2 regions of the Paenibacillus sp. OK076 genome follow, and region 2 is predicted to be linked to the other one. Evidence: riboswitches for the same ligand, from Rfam matches in the RefSeq annotation. Region 2 holds a riboswitch; the other holds the start of a gene.
What was found. A riboswitch is a leader RNA that binds a small molecule or an ion and turns the genes downstream of it on or off. The one in region 2 is predicted to bind ZMP and ZTP.
Positions count from the first base shown of each region.

Region 1 (8,027 bases), on a different contig from region 2:
AAAAGGGAACAACCCACTGTTGAGGGTTGTTCCCTTATACGTTGCAAGGAAATTCGAGTTTACAAAAAAATAAGCAAAAGAATTCCGACGACAAAGCAATAGTATGAAAAGTAAATCAAGTTCCCTCTTGCCATAATTCCCATGAACCATCTCATTGAAAAGTAGGTTACGATAAGGGTCGTAATGAACGCTAAAATGTAAGGGATAGCCAACTGCGCTCGGTGCGGATCGGTTACGATGTCAGAGGCACCTAAAATTACCCCGCCGATGCTAATCGGAATGTAGAGCATAAAGGAAAATTTCAACGCCGTTTCGTGTTTCATCCCTACAGCAATAGATGCAATGACTGTTGCACCGGAGCGGCTTATTCCCGGAATAAGAGCCACTGCTTGAGCCAGACCCACCAGTATGGCGTCTTTCACAGACAAATCTCCATCTCTTTTGCGCCCACGAAGGTTTCGAATGAGCCATAGCGCAACCCCTGTAATCAGTAAACTAATCGCAACCGTATAGACAGAAGTGAAGATTTCCTCAATTTTATCCTTGAACAGCACAGCCCCGATCGCAGCAGGCAGGGTACCAATAATTATGTATACACAAAACATAAAATCTGCTCTGTACTCCGCATTGCGAGAAACTAGGAATCGCCAGCCTCCTACAATAAGCTTTTTGATATCTTCCCGAAAGATAAACATAATGGCAATCAGTGAGGCGGTGTTCGTCAAAATTTCAAAGGATAATCCGTTCTGCTCCATGCCAAGCAATCGTTGAACGATAATCAAATGACCGCTTGAAGAAACCGGAATAGGCTCTGTAGCCCCTTGTACGATACCTAATAACACATATTTCAACCATAAAATAAAGTCTTCCATTATATCCTCCTACTTATTATTTTCGATTGGCTTTGACATATTTCAGTTGGGCCACAATGATGACACTAATAATCACCAAAAGGAACCATGAACTGATCTTGCTAAAACTGACCAGCTGCCAGGAATCATGCTGGTCGGGGTATTTCCAGCCGTTAAAAAATGTAGCTATATTTTCAGCGGTCCAGATGAAAAAACCGACGATGATAAAAGCGAGTGTTAACGGCATTCGATAGGTAGTTAATCGTACCCGATAGATAATCCATGTTTTTCGAAAAACAATAAATACAAGAGCGGTCAACCACCAACGGAAATCGGGAATAAAATGATGTGTGAAAAAGTTGATATAGATGGCTCCCCCTAACAGAACCGAAGATGCAAATCCCGGCCAGCCTGTCATGTCCATACGCAATCTGCGCCATATTTGACACATAAAGCTTGCTACACTTGCATACATAAATCCGCTATAAAGAGGGACACCAAAGAGCTTGGTATAACCAGGCTCAGGGTATGACCAGGAACCCATCCACACCTTATACATCTCCAGTACCAATCCAATCACGTGAAATATACATATAACTTTGATTTCATCACGTGTTTCCAATCCGCTCCGGTACATAAGGTATTGGACTGTTAATAAAACAAGCAGAATGGCATCATAGCGATAAAGAAAGGGTATCTGAATTACGCTAGAAAGGGCCAACGTTCCAAAGATCGCCACAGGAAAAATGCAACTCATCGCCTGATGATAACCAAAATGCAGGAGCTGTACTAAAGGTTTCAAGTTATGCTTATCTCCTTCCCAAGCCTTGTTCATAATAATATAGATATGGTCCGATTGTAAAAAGAGAAAAAAAGATCTATATATTTTCCTATTTTCAATTCGAGCTTAATCAAATACAAATAAGGCCCCTCGTCACTGGAGGGACCTGGTTTTTGCGCTAATTCAATTATGCATTTTCAGACAACTTGTAGGCAGATTTAATCGTATGTTCGATGAGCGTCGCAATCGTTACTGGACCAACCCCGCCCGGTACAGGTGTAATTGCTGAAGAAGGAACGAAGCAAGCTTCGTAGTCCACATCTCCGACATTGCCTTTGTTATAACCTGCATCAATAACGACAGCGCCTGGTTTAATCCAGTCTCCTTTAACAAAGAGGGGTTTGCCTACGGCTGCGATAATGATATCGCCAAGCTTCACGATTTCCTCCAGATTCACGGTTTTGGAGTGGCAGGTCGTCACCGTTGCATTCCGGTTTAGCAGCATGGCTGAGACAGGTTTGCCCAGAATTGGACTTCTTCCGATGACAACTGCATGTTTGCCCTCGATCTGAATATTGTAGAAATCCAGAATACGCATAATAGCCTGTGGGGTACAGGAAGGGAATTCGGCTTCTCCAAAAGCATTAAGTGCGAAACCAAGGGTCGTTACACCATCAACGTCTTTCTCGATGCTGATGGCATCAAAAGCTGCTCTTTCATCGATGTGATTCGGTACAGGGTGCTGAAGCAAAATACCGTGTACAGAAGGGTCTTCATTGAGCTTGTTAATTTCTTGAATCAATTCATCTGTGGTGGTATCCGCAGAAAGAACGACCTTAATGGAATGCACGCCTAAGCGCGCACAAGCATTTCCTTTCATACGCACATAGGTTGCTGAGGAAGGATCATCTCCGACGAGAATGGTAGCGAGACAAGGCTGAATGCCTTTTTCCTTCAGAATAGCAACCTTCGAGGCCATGTCTTCCTTCATAAAATCCGCTACCGTTTGTCCATTTAAGATCAGTGTGTCAGTACTCATTTTCACATCGCCCTTTCAACATAAAAAAGAGGCAAGGAAATAAATATTCCTTACCTCTGCCCAGGCGTACGGCTTATTACAAAACCATATGCTCCCTCACGGTTCACCGTGTTCGCCAGTTACATATGATCGTTTAAATTGTTTAGATTGATAGTACTTGAAAAAGAAGAATTGTTCAATAGTTAATGGATTTCACTTTGATTTGTATGGGGGATTAGTTTCCCGGGTAGCCACAATCTTCGTCATATAGTTGATAACGATTATCAGTTGTGATATATTGTTAACCAGTAAACTATTTTATATTGAATTCCTGTATTAGTTTAATCATTTAAAGTTTTTTTATTGTTTATTAGTAAATAAGGAGCGATAACTGAATGGATTCAAACGATCGAACTAAACAGTTAGTGTATGACCAATTTATTCGATTTTTACATGTATATGAGAATCACAAAGATACGGAAATTGAACATTTTCTAAGTATCGCCCAGCGGGAAAGCATCGACAAAATCCCTCAGCACCTGACCGCGGTTCATATGATAGATTGCATTGGCAAGCATGAGCCTATTAACAACACAGGTATTGCCGACGCGATGAATTTGTCCAAAGCAAGCATTACCAAGATCGGCAACAAACTGCTGGAGGAAGGCTTCGTCAAACGTACGAAAATGAATGACAACAAGAAGGAGAGCTATTTCCGGTTGTCGCCGCAAGGAAAAAAGATCTTTGAACTACATGAACGTTTACATGTGCTTGAGGCTGAACGGTTCTATCGTGCTTTGGACAAATATTCGGAACCGGAGCTGAAAATCATACATCAATTTCTTCAAGACAGCAGCATGCATATGGAATCCAGATAAACTGAAGGAGAGTGAAACACTTGAGTCTGGCAGCATTGATCAGGGAACGAAGAAGTATTCGTAAATGCAATTCTGCACCGGTGGAGCAGGAGTTGGTTGTTGAATTGCTGCACAAGGCCACACGACTTCAACCATCTGTTGAAGCTGGGTCATGGCGTGTTGTTTATGCCGGTACTCCCGAAGCACGCAAACGGTTGGTGGACTGCATGCTGGAAGAGATGTCGCAGAGCAAACTCGGCAAGTTGATTCCGGGAAAACTGCTGGATGTGTTTAAAAAGAGGTTTACCGATATTCCTGCTCACGTCATTGTTATGTCGACTGTAGGACCGGATCGTCTGACCAATGACCGCAATTATGCGGCTGCCTGCGGGATGATGCAGAGCTTCCAACTGTTGGGCTGGGAACAAGGGTTAGGAATGCTGTGGGATACAGAGTCCATGATTCAGAATGAAGGCTTTTTCAGAGGAATTGGACTGCGTGAGGATGAAAGATTTGTTGGCATTCTTCATATGGGATATTACGACAAAGCGCCAAGAAGCCGAAAAAGAACACCAGCTGAGCAGAAGTGGACTGTATTGCAGGGTCAGACTACATAGAAGGGGAGGATGTAAAAATGGAATTGACCGATCTGCTAGGAAGCATACACAGTCCAAAAGACTTTTTGGATCGACCGGTGTCGCAGGAGCTAATTCTCGAATTGCTCAATCACGCGGTCTGGGCGCCAAATGATGGACTCCGTGAGCCGTGGCGATTTATTTTTGCCGATAACCGTAATGGGAAACTCATGCAGGGATTGCAGGAGTACGCTCCAGCCTATCTTCTTGTCCTGGTGAAGGAAGAGGCGGATCATCATAAGCGGGAAGAGGACTTTGCAGCCGTCTGCTGTCTGATCCAAAATTTCCGTTTGCTTGCCCATGAACAGGGCCTGGGTGTGCGCAGTACGTTGCATGACTGGATGTACGACCGGAGTCGTGCTGAAACGTTCGGCGTGCTGGGCAATGAGCGCATTGCTGCGGTTCTGGAATTGGGATATGGCACTGAACAGCCCGAAGGGAAAGCTGAGATAACTGAACCTCAGCTTCAGTTCGAACTGTTGTAGCGTGCAAGATGTAGGGAAGAGAAATCAAATGAATGAGGAACGTCAATGCCTTGATCGGGATTGTCGTTCTTTTTTTATGGGGTGTGTATCCGATTTGTAATTTACAAGTTAGCTAGAACGGATTCACACGACTAATCGAGAGATTCATCTATTTTATATAAATGATATTTCTATAATGTTTTAATTTCCTTGTTATACGAATTAAATTGTGTTCTATTCTGTAAAGTAGATAAATCACCATCTAAATTCTTCAGGTTTGGAAGGAAAGCTGCGGCGGCTGAGCAAAGCAATGGGAGCAGGCCCAAAGACAAGAATAAGAAAGGCAGACCATAGAGTTCTGCAACCGCTGCACCTGCAAAAGCACCTACAGGCTGTAGTCCACCACCAATGAGAAACCGTATTGAGTTGACTCGGCCTTGCAGAGGTCCAGGGACAAGCGTGCCATGCAATGAGGAACTGAGAGAACTAAAGAAAGGTCCTGCTGCACCAGCAGCACATAAAGCAACGAGCGCAAACGGGTAACTTGGGAATACGCCCAGTAAGGCGTTAAAAAGCCCAATGGCGGCTAGGCTGCACAGCATGACTGTCCGTCGTCTTTTGATTTCACCTATCCACGAGATGACCAAAAGTCCTATTAATGTGCCACATGCTGAAGCCGTGGTGAGTGTACCCATAGCAGCGGCATCCCGATCTAACACTTCGCGAACAAAAGGAATCATCATCGTCCAGATCGCTACAGAAGACATGTTGCTGATCGAAACCATTCCCATAATCGAAAGCATGGCCGGGAAGCTACGATAAAAGGAGAAGCCTTCATGGATATCTCTGAGATAAGCCTTAATTGAAAAGGAGGACTTGGCTGCTACTGGCTTCTGCATTGTGGGCAGATAGAGCAACGTGACAATGGCGGCGGTGTAACAAACGGCGTTAATGCCCAGCGTTGGCAATGCCCCAGCTATGGCAGTAAGTGCTCCGGCTAAGGCTGGGCCCAACAATGCAGCTGCATTACGGCAACCGTCGATCACCGCGAATGCACGCACCAGTTTGCGTTCATCTGATACTCCGGGAACAATGGCCATTGCGGTGGGCATGAATAGGGCAGAACATGCTCCGCTTAGTCCTGCGGCCAGAAAAAGGTGCCATAATTGCAAGTGGCCTACGAGTCCCAGAGTCAGAGGTAATAAGAGAGCAAGCAACCTAACAGAAGCAAGCACTGCCATGAACCGCCCACGGTGTAACCGATCGGATAACGGCGAGCCAAGCAATCGAATGACCACTTCTGGAATACTAAAACTTAGTGCCATCGCACCCATGGCCATCTTAGATGCGGTTATTTCATAAACAAGCCATTCCATAGCCAGAAGACCAAATACGTCACCAAATGAACTCAGAGTGACCGTAGCTAGTAAACCATAATAACTGCGCTTAAGCATGAGTGTTCCTCCGTGTGTGTAGGTTAAAGGGCATTATCATCATTCTTCAATATAAGCTGAGATCTGTTCCGAAAGCTTGTTGAGTGCTTCAAGACGTAAGCTGTAAGAGGTCGTTTTCTGGTTATAATGCACGATGACAAGCCCCGCTGCCCTCAATGAAATCAGGTGGTAGTGTACTGTGCTCTTAGAAAGTTTAACCTCGCTTACAATCTCAGTGAATGTTAACTGCTTTCCAGCCAACAGGCGGAGGATGTATAATCTGGTCTCATCGGACAATGCTCGTGTTAGACGCAATAACCGATGTTCAGGCCGGCCCGTTGCTGGTGGGAGAATATCGGCAGAGTAACTGGTGAAAATCACTTCATCAAAGATGGCTGAGGTGACAAAGGGACGAGCATGATATTGAGGGATTAGAATCACTTGTTTGAGGAGAGGGGTAGGGTATAGACGCATACCTTCCGTTGCTTCCTCATAGACCTCAAGATCATTGGTTCCGTTAAGACTGGACCGTCTGGTTTCAGCTTCTAAGGCAAGGCCTTCGATAATCGCCGAATCGATTTGACTGAAATAGTGGGCATCCCATTCACGTAGCGCTTCGGATGTCCGACTGCGCAGTTCCGGGAGATTGGAGGGAACGGACAACTTCACGTTAGCAGCGATGTCATATAGCTGGCCTGTGGTTAGGTCTTCAAGCCAATCCAAAAAACCACTAACTGACCGTTCTCCAGGACAACTCCAAATATAAGGTGCAAGGCTAAAATCGCCTACAAGTTTCATCGTCTCCCGCATTTGTTGCAGTTTGGTAGGTGCGAACCGATCTTGTACTTCTCTGACCCATAGTTTTCCAGCATCCAGAGCATTGTGATTCTGTTTGCTCATGAAAACCGTCAGGCTGCTTACACATTCATAAATGGGCGCGAAATCAACTTCCACTTTGTAGTTCATAGCTCGAATTTTCCCCTCGTCTTTCTTGTTCTATATTTATAGAACTACTAATTTGTTTCATTGTATACGAACAGTTAAAAGTTTGCAACAAAAATGCCCAAAGAGTTACCTATTCTCTTCAACGAAAAAAGACGTTCCACGGGTGGGCGAGCACCTGAAGAATCGTCTTTATGATTTATACTGACAGCAAAATGAGCAGTCCGATTTTAAAATAACTGATTTATACTCTCACTCTCCAAAAGTGTATATTGAAATTTTAATCTTGGATGAGTGCTGCGATCTGATCTTTCACTTTTACATTACTTAATCCCCCGTGGTAACAAATGACAGATGTAATGTCGAGATCTGCATACTTTTTCAACGAGAGCTTTGCTGCATTCATATCCGGTGTAGTCGGAGCGTGAATTCCCCCAAGCATACCGTCTACACTGTATATGGAGTCCCCAGCAATGAGCGTTTTACTTTCCTTCAAATAAAGACTGATATGACCGGGTGTGTGCCCAGGCGTGTGAATAACGCGAATCCCGCCGCAAAACGGCAGTTCCTGACCATCTATTAAAGTAATGTTCACTGTGCCCTTGGGGGGATTGTTCAGGTGACTATCTTTGATCAGAGGCAGTTCCCCTTGGATGTACGGCTTATCCAGTTCGTGTGCATATACTTTAATAGCGTTGCCACGTGTCTGCAAAATCTCCGGAAGATTCCCTATATGATCCACATCCTGATGGGTCAAAATCACCGCATTTAGTTGGTCTATCGAAGCGCCAGCCTGCTCTATTGCCACACGTAAATCCTCAAATTGACCTGGAAAACCAGTGTCTATTAGAATAGTCATTTCATGATCCTTTAAAAGAATAGGGTGGATCACATTCCCGTGATAGTCCAGATGGAGCATTTCGACTCCCTTTGAAATTTCCATAATATTCGTCCTCCGTAGAAAGAAATTGATAAGTAAAGTATCTCTTTGTAAACGAATCAAGTTCCTAAAAAGATATGGGATAGAAAAAAGGGAAGGGGAGGAT
Region 1 is NZ_FOCH01000001.1:2,380,423-2,388,449, forward strand. It holds gene BMY78_RS10625 (undecaprenyl-diphosphate phosphatase) at 60-872, opposite strand; gene BMY78_RS10630 (DUF817 domain-containing protein) at 889-1,686, opposite strand; gene BMY78_RS10635 (bifunctional 5,10-methylenetetrahydrofolate dehydrogenase/5,10-methenyltetrahydrofolate cyclohydrolase) at 1,820-2,671, opposite strand; ZMP/ZTP riboswitch at 2,723-2,804, opposite strand; gene BMY78_RS10640 (MarR family transcriptional regulator) at 3,046-3,528, shown strand; gene BMY78_RS10645 (nitroreductase family protein) at 3,540-4,124, shown strand; gene BMY78_RS10650 (nitroreductase family protein) at 4,142-4,627, shown strand; gene BMY78_RS10655 (MFS transporter) at 4,798-6,060, opposite strand; gene BMY78_RS10660 (ArsR/SmtB family transcription factor) at 6,100-7,005, opposite strand; gene BMY78_RS10665 (MBL fold metallo-hydrolase) at 7,262-7,924, opposite strand.
Region 1: linked by a shared signal. The riboswitch ahead of BMY78_RS10635 (bifunctional 5,10-methylenetetrahydrofolate dehydrogenase/5,10-methenyltetrahydrofolate cyclohydrolase) and the one ahead of BMY78_RS21985 (TIGR01440 family protein) in region 2 are both predicted to bind ZMP and ZTP.

Region 2 (8,027 bases):
TTGGCATGTTCAGCAGTGATTTGGTGTTAACGGTGCTGGCTTTCGGTGTCTGTGGTGGAGTAATGTCCGTCATGGGTCTGCTGTTGGGACGGCGTGTGAGTCAAAACATGGGGGATTACGGGGAAGCGGTCGGCGGAGCGATCTTGCTCGCTTTTGGACTTTTGTTTATATTTTAAAATACACCGTTAATAATGATTACAGCCTAGTGCAGTCTTCGATATATAGTTATGAGTTTCATTGGTTCAGATGGAGTTTCAAACATGATTCGACAACATTTGCAAAATGGGGAGGCTAACCACAATGAAACATATTTTGTTTGTATGTACAGGGAATACATGTCGCAGCCCCATGGCGGAGGGACTTTTACGTAAACTGGCGTCTGAGCGGGGCATTCAGGTGGACGTTCGTTCCGCGGGTGTAGCCGCAACTACGGGCATGCCGATTTCCCGTCATGCGGAGGCCGTATTAAGGGATCACAACGTTGAGGGACCGCCTCATTCGACGCTCTTGAGCTCTAACCTGGTCGGTTGGGCCGATTTGATCCTTACGTTGACACGCAGTCATAAACAGCATGTTATGCAGGTTTTTCCTGACTCTATACACAAGACGTATACCTTGAAAGAGTATGTGGAAAATGACGAACAAGTCCTGAATGATCTTCAGGAACTGGACAGCCTGTTTGCGACAATGGAAATGAAACGTGCGCTAGGTCAGGAAATTTTGGCGTCTGAACGTGAGCGGGCGATCGAGATCAGACAACGCATACCGAGCTTTGATATTTCGGATCCGTTTGGCGGCAGTCGTGATGATTACAACATCGCTGCGGCAGAGATTCGGACTGCACTCGACAGACTTTTGGACAAGCTGGATTAATTGGATTTGCTTAATCATTCCCAGCTGCCGATGGTTTTCCATATAAAAACGTACACGGGATGTAAATTACCCGTTGATTTTAAACGCAGGTTGTTTTATGATGAATGGGAAAACAGGGATCCGGTGTAACTGGCGACGAAGTGGGCATAACCACGATGGAGCACCGGAACAAACGGCCGGTCGCCTGGGCAAAAGAGCAATTCTGCGGTACCCGCAGACTGCTCTTTTTTTCGTCTTTCATCTGATTATTCGCTATAATAGTACCTGAAATGCCATGTAAGAATACCAAGGGCAGCCAAGAGGAAGCCGGGCATGATTTTATCGGGAGGCGATAGGATGACTATTGAGTTAGATTCGGAACAACCCGGATTGCATGAACAGACCGCATCCATTCTGCGTGAACTGGCGCTTGCCGGACAGCTTGGACCTGGACAGATCGTGGTGATCGGTACAAGTACAAGTGAAGTTGCGGGCAAACGGATTGGTACAAGCGGTGCGGTTGAAGTGGCGCAGCAGCTTCTTGCGGGTATACGCGAGGTGCAGCAGGAGTTCGGTTTTGATGTTGTATTCCAATGCTGTGAGCATCTGAACCGGGCACTGGTTATGGAGCGTTCATTGCTTACACGTCTTGGATTGACTGAGGTTGGTGCAGTACCCGTGCCCAAAGCAGGCGGTTCCATGGCATCCGCAGCGTATCGTTCGCTGACCGATCCATGCCTGGCTGAACATGTGCAGGCCCATGCGGGACTGGATATTGGGGAGACGATGATTGGCATGCACTTGCGGCATGTGGCAGTACCCTTCCGAACATCACTCCGCTACATCGGTGATGCCCGAGTAACTACAGCACTGACCCGTCCGAAGTTGATTGGCGGCGAGCGTGCAGTGTATCGTATGGAAGAGCAACCAGATTCGACATTTTGTGACTAACGTATAAACCGAAACGATTGGTTACACTCCTGACTTCGATTGCATCACCATCTTACGATCGCTGTTATCCCCAGATTTTTTTGAATCTCTTATATAAGGGGAAATCCGGTGATAAAGGCGAACGCTCTGCTTCTCCAGATTGGTGTTGCACTCTCCGTTTTCGTGTAAACATGATTTCGCTTTATAACTTCACTTATAACTGGGAGGAATTTAATCATGGAACAATTGCGCAAGAATGACCCGGCAGTACTGGAAGCGATGAATCTTGAACTGAAACGTCAACAAAACAACATTGAGCTGATCGCGTCCGAGAACATCGTAAGCGAAGCGGTAATTGAGGCAATGGGATCTGTACTTACCAACAAGTACGCTGAAGGATATCCAGGCAAACGTTACTACGGTGGTTGTGAGCATGTTGATATCGTTGAAGATATCGCCCGTGATCGTGCCAAAGAATTGTTTGGAGCAGAACATGTGAATGTTCAACCTCACTCCGGTGCACAAGCGAACATGGCAGTATACCTTGCGGCTCTGAAACCAGGTGATACCGTTCTGGGTATGAACCTTGCGCATGGCGGACACCTCACACATGGTAGCCCGGTTAACGCTTCCGGATTGCTGTACAATTTCGTGGCTTACGGTGTACAAGAAGATACATTCCTGATTGATTATGATGAAGTGCGCAAAGCGGCATTCAAACATCGCCCTCGTATGATCGTTGCAGGTGCAAGTGCATATCCGCGTATCATTGATTTTGAAAAGCTTGCTTCCATCGCTAATGATGTAGGTGCTTTGTTCATGGTGGATATGGCTCACATCGCAGGACTGGTAGCTGCAGGCTTGCATCCAAGCCCGGTTCCACATGCGCATTTCGTAACGACAACAACTCACAAAACGCTGCGTGGACCTCGTGGTGGTATGATTCTGTGCCGCAAAGCTTGGGCAGCAGCCATTGATAAAGCGGTATTCCCGGGTTCCCAAGGTGGACCTCTGATGCACGTAATTGCTTCCAAAGCGGTAGCATTAGGTGAAGCACTGCAACCTTCGTTCAAAACGTATGCACAAAACGTGGTGAAAAATGCACAAGTATTGGCTGAAACGCTGATTGCTGAAGGATTGAACATCGTATCCGGCGGTACAGACAACCACTTGATGCTGATCGACACACGCAGCGTGAATATCACAGGTAAGGAAGCCGAGCATGTACTTGATTCCATCGGCATTACCGTGAACAAAAATGCAATCCCGTTTGATCCAACCAGCCCGTTTGTAACGAGCGGTATCCGGATCGGTACACCTGCTGCTACTTCCCGTGGTATGAACGAAGAAGCAATGGTAGCCATTGGTAAGATCATTGCCAAAACATTGAAAAACCCTAAAGATGCAGCTAAATTGGATGAAGCCCGTGCGGAAGTAACGGCGCTCACCGACAAATTCCCACTCTACACAGATCTTAAATACTAAAAAAACTTGCTCGTGCTGTTTGTATTTGAGATGTTCTAAATGTAAACATACAGACGGAGCAAACCGAAAGAACCTGAAGAAGCGTAGCGCTCGCCTTTATCACCGGAATTCCACCATTTATTAATGGATCAAAAGAATTCTGGGGATAACAGCGATCAGAAGGTCATTCGGTTTGCGGAGCTTCATAGTGTTTACACATTTTTTAACATTCAACTGACATAACAGCGAGAGCAAAAAGGACCGGATGACTCATGTTTCCGGTCCTATTTTTATAGGATTTGGTTTTCTGTAATGATTAAGTGCCCTTTGATGGTGTAATTCGGTGTAGGTGATGATATAATATACAGGATTTATCGGGCCTATGAATGGTGATTAGGCATATTTGGTAATGCTGAACATGAAGAACATACCGGAGGGACAAATTAGATGGGAAAATTAGTAATATGTGATCACCCTTTGATTCAACACAAACTGACGTTTATACGCGACATGCGTACGAATACGAAAGATTTTCGTGAATTGGTGGATGAAGTGGCTACACTGATGGCTTATGAAATTACAAGAGATGTTGAGCTGGAGACTATTGATGTACAGACACCAGTAGCTGAAACACAAGGAAAAGTCATTTCTGGACGTATGCTTGGACTGGTTCCGATTTTGCGTGCAGGCCTTGGGATGCTGGATGGTGTTGTTAAATTGCTGCCAGCGGCAAAAGTTGGACATGTAGGTTTGTTCCGTGACCCGGAAACCCTGCAACCGGTTGAGTACTACACCAAGTTGCCTACGGACGTTACAGAGCGTCAGTTGATTGTCATCGACCCGATGCTGGCAACTGGCGGTTCTGCCATTGCTGCTATTGACGTGCTCAAAAAACGCGGCTGCACGCAAATTAAAATGATGAACCTGGTTGCAGCTCCTGAAGGCGTAAAAGCTGTTCAGGATGCACATCCGGATGTAGACATCTACGTTGCTGCACTGGACGATCGTCTGGATGATCACGGCTATATCGTTCCCGGACTGGGAGATGCAGGAGACCGTCTGTACGGCACTAAATAAGCATATTGCATGCTGAATAGAAAAGGGGCTTTGCTTCAATGTCCAAGAAAATTAAAGTCATGACAATATTCGGGGTGCGCCCGGAAGCCATCAAGATGGCTCCGCTTATTTTGGAACTGCAGAAACATCCCGAATCTATTGAATCGATCGTATGCGTTACTGCACAGCATCGTCAGATGCTGGATCAGGTTCTTGAAGTATTCAATATTCATCCAGACTACGATCTGGATGTGATGAAAGATCGTCAGACGTTGAATGAAATTACGATTCGTGTGCTGGGAGGCCTGGAGCCGGTTTTGCGTGAAGCAAAGCCGGATATTGTGCTGGTTCACGGTGATACGCTGACAACGTTTGTAGCCAGCTATGCTGCGTTCCTGCAGCAGATTCAGGTGGGTCATGTGGAAGCAGGTCTTCGTACGTGGAACAAGCTCTCTCCATACCCGGAAGAAATGAACCGTCAGTTAACCGGAGTGCTTGCTGACTTGCATTTTGCGCCTACGGACTGGTCGTCTTCCAATCTTGCCAAAGAAAATAAATCGGAGTCTAGTACGTATGTCACAGGCAACACGGTAACAGATGTGTTTCAATATACAGTACGGCAGGATTACACACATCCAGTACTAGATTGGGCACAGGGCAAGCGTCTTGTGTTGATGACAGCTCACCGCCGTGAATCCCAAGGCGAGCCTCACCGTAACATTTTCCAGGCCGTCAAACGGATTGCCGACGAGTTTGAGGATATTGCCATCGTGTATCCGGTGCATCTAAGTCCTGCTGTGAAGGAGCCGGCTCACGCGATCTTGGGGAATCACCCCCGTATTCAACTTATTGATCCACTAGACGTGGTGGATTTGCATAACTTTTACCCGCATACTCACTTGATTTTGACAGATTCAGGCGGTTTGCAGGAAGAAGCGCCTTCGTTTGGTGTGCCTGTTCTCGTCCTTCGGGATACTACGGAGCGTCCGGAGGGAATCGAGGCTGGAACACTGGAGCTGGTGGGTACCGAAGAGGAACGTGTATATGAGCGGACCAAAGCTCTGCTTACAGACGAAACACTGTATGCAAGCATGAGTCAGGCTGCCAATCCTTATGGTGATGGACATGCTTCGGAAAGAATTGTCAATGCGATTTTGCATCATTTTGGTGTGAATAGTGAACGTCCGGAATCATTTCACAGAAAATTCAAAAAATAATTCATTTTTTCTGACGGATTATTAAAGGGTACAGCATACAGTTAAACTGTACGGTTTACGCGGGTTTATGGGCTCTGATGGCCTGTATTCCCGTCGTTTTCCCCTTTAAAACGCTAAAATCATTCAATTGACAAAGGCTCTCATCATTCAGTAAAATTAACTGGGATTGCAAGGGTGGCGTGGAAAATGGCCGATTCGAACAAACCAAATTCATCCCGTAACCATGACGATAATGTGTGGAAAGCGATGGGGCTCGTGACAGCTTTTGGAATCGAGATTGCCATTCTCGCTGTTGCCGGATATTACGTTGGCTCCTGGTTGGACAAGACCATCGGGGGTAGCGGAATATGGATCGCCGTAAGCGTTCTCTTTTTTTTGGCAGCAGGCGGCGTAAGCATCTACTTTATCGCGAAAAAATTCATGGGGGAAAGTGATGAGTGAACTAACCAGATACCGCAGATGGATGACTGTTTTCATCATGTACTTTCTTATGATTTGTTTTCTCGCAGCGGCCTTTCTGCCCCGTGTGGAAACAATAGCTTTGGGACTGGCCCTTGGAACGGTGATCAGTTGGATCAACGCTTCGTATCTGGGTCGCAAAGTCAGGAGAATGTTGGATGGTGCAGCGGAAGGAAACCTTAAGCGAGTGAACCTGGGATTTTTGACTAGAGCAGCTCTCGCAGTACTCGCTATTTTCATGGCGATGCAGTATCCGCAATACTTCAATTTATATGCGGTTGTAGCTGGCTTGGTCATAGCGCAATTTTCCTTACTATTTATAGGGATATTGTTGTCCCGCAAAGCAGACTCATAGTGGTGCTGCAAGCTTTCGAATGAGAAAGGGGTGAGAAAAATATGCATGAATCTCCGATAATTAACCTGGGTGGGTTCCATCTGGATTTGTCTGTTCTGCTGATGCTGATCGTAACATCCGCCATTGTATTTATTGTTGCAAAGCTGGCTACGCGGAACTTGTCGGTAGAGAATCCGGGCAAAATGCAAAACTTCCTGGAGTGGGCGATTGAGTTTGTACGCAACCTGATCTCGAGCACGATGGATATGAAGAAGGGGCAGCATTTCCTTACCTTGGCAACCACAATGATTATGTTTATCTTTGTGGGAAACATGTTGGGTCTCCCTTTGGGCGTAGTAACTGGGGCTACTGATGCAAGCCAAGCTGAAATCTTTGGCAAGCCAATTGTCTCGGTCCAAGAAGCGTTCCATGAAGCTCATGAGAAGGATCCTGAAGCTCATCCACATATCGAAGTAGCCTGGTGGAAATCACCTACGGCTGATCTTTCGGTAACCATGGGTCTAGCGTTGATTGCATTTGCTATCGCGCATGGATTGGGACTTTTCCGTAACACCAAAACGTATCTCAAGCATTATTTCCAACCACACTGGCTGTTCTTCCCAATCAACATTGTGGAGACGGCATCCAAGTTGTTGACACACGGTATGCGTTTGTTCGCCAACATCTTTGCAGGTGAGGTTCTGATCTCCACGATTATGAAGCTTACAGCATTCAAATGGATTGGCGCAATTGCAGCAATTCCGCTGTTGACGGCATGGCAGGGGTTCAGTATTTTCATCGGTGCCATACAGGCATTCGTATTTACGGTTTTGATGATGGTATACATATCACAAACCGTCGAATCGCACGAGGAACATTAAGATTCAAGTCCAATACGGTTAACCCTGTAGGGCTGAACTATAAAATTTGAACGAACATTCTAAGGAGGATATACAAATGGGAGCAATGGCATTATTGGCAGCAGCAATTGTTGCAGGATTGGGCGCACTTGGCGCAGGTATCGGTAACGGTTTGGTAATCAGCAAAACGGTGGAAGGTATTGCCCGTCAACCGGAAGCAAAATCCACTCTTCAAACAACAATGTTTATCGGTGTAGGTTTGATCGAGGTATTGCCGATCATCGGTGTGGTACTCGCGTTCATTTTCTACGGAGCGGCTTAATAAAATCAGTGCAGGTTTGGCGGGGAAGGCCACAGCCATCCGCGCCTTCTTTTTAGGTAGCGTCCGTAAACGCGGAGTTGCGGCCTGAGGATACCTTCAGGAAGGAGTGAACAGATTGAATTTCGTATGGGAAAATACAGTTCTGGCGATTATAGCATTTGGTATTTTATATTGGCTGCTTAGCCGTTATGCATTTGGTCCACTTTTCTCCATTATGGAAAAACGTCGTGAGCTCGTATTGGCGCAAATGAATGAGGCTGCCCAAACGCGGGATCAGGCTATTGCCTATGTTGAGGAACAGAAGCAGGCTCTTGAAAAAGCGCGTAAAGATGCTTATGACATCATTGAACAATCCAAACAAACAGGCGGCAAACAGGCTGAAACGATTCTGGCGGATGCAAAAGCAGAAGCGAATCGCCTGAAAGACGATGCTGTGCGTGAGATTGAGAGCGAGAAGAACAAAGCGGTTGCAGCGCTTCGCAGTGAACTGGGTACAGCTTCCGTTCAAATCGCTTCCAAGCTGATCAAAAAAG
Region 2 is NZ_FOCH01000002.1:732,560-740,586, forward strand. It holds gene BMY78_RS21975 (manganese efflux pump MntP) at 1-176, shown strand, start outside; gene BMY78_RS21980 (low molecular weight protein arginine phosphatase) at 301-873, shown strand; ZMP/ZTP riboswitch at 989-1,070, shown strand; gene BMY78_RS21985 (TIGR01440 family protein) at 1,210-1,803, shown strand; gene glyA (serine hydroxymethyltransferase) at 2,020-3,267, shown strand; gene upp (uracil phosphoribosyltransferase) at 3,694-4,323, shown strand; gene wecB (non-hydrolyzing UDP-N-acetylglucosamine 2-epimerase) at 4,362-5,519, shown strand; gene BMY78_RS22005 (AtpZ/AtpI family protein) at 5,706-5,960, shown strand; gene BMY78_RS22010 (ATP synthase subunit I) at 5,953-6,333, shown strand; gene atpB (F0F1 ATP synthase subunit A) at 6,375-7,193, shown strand; gene atpE (F0F1 ATP synthase subunit C) at 7,270-7,494, shown strand; gene atpF (F0F1 ATP synthase subunit B) at 7,610-8,027, shown strand, end outside.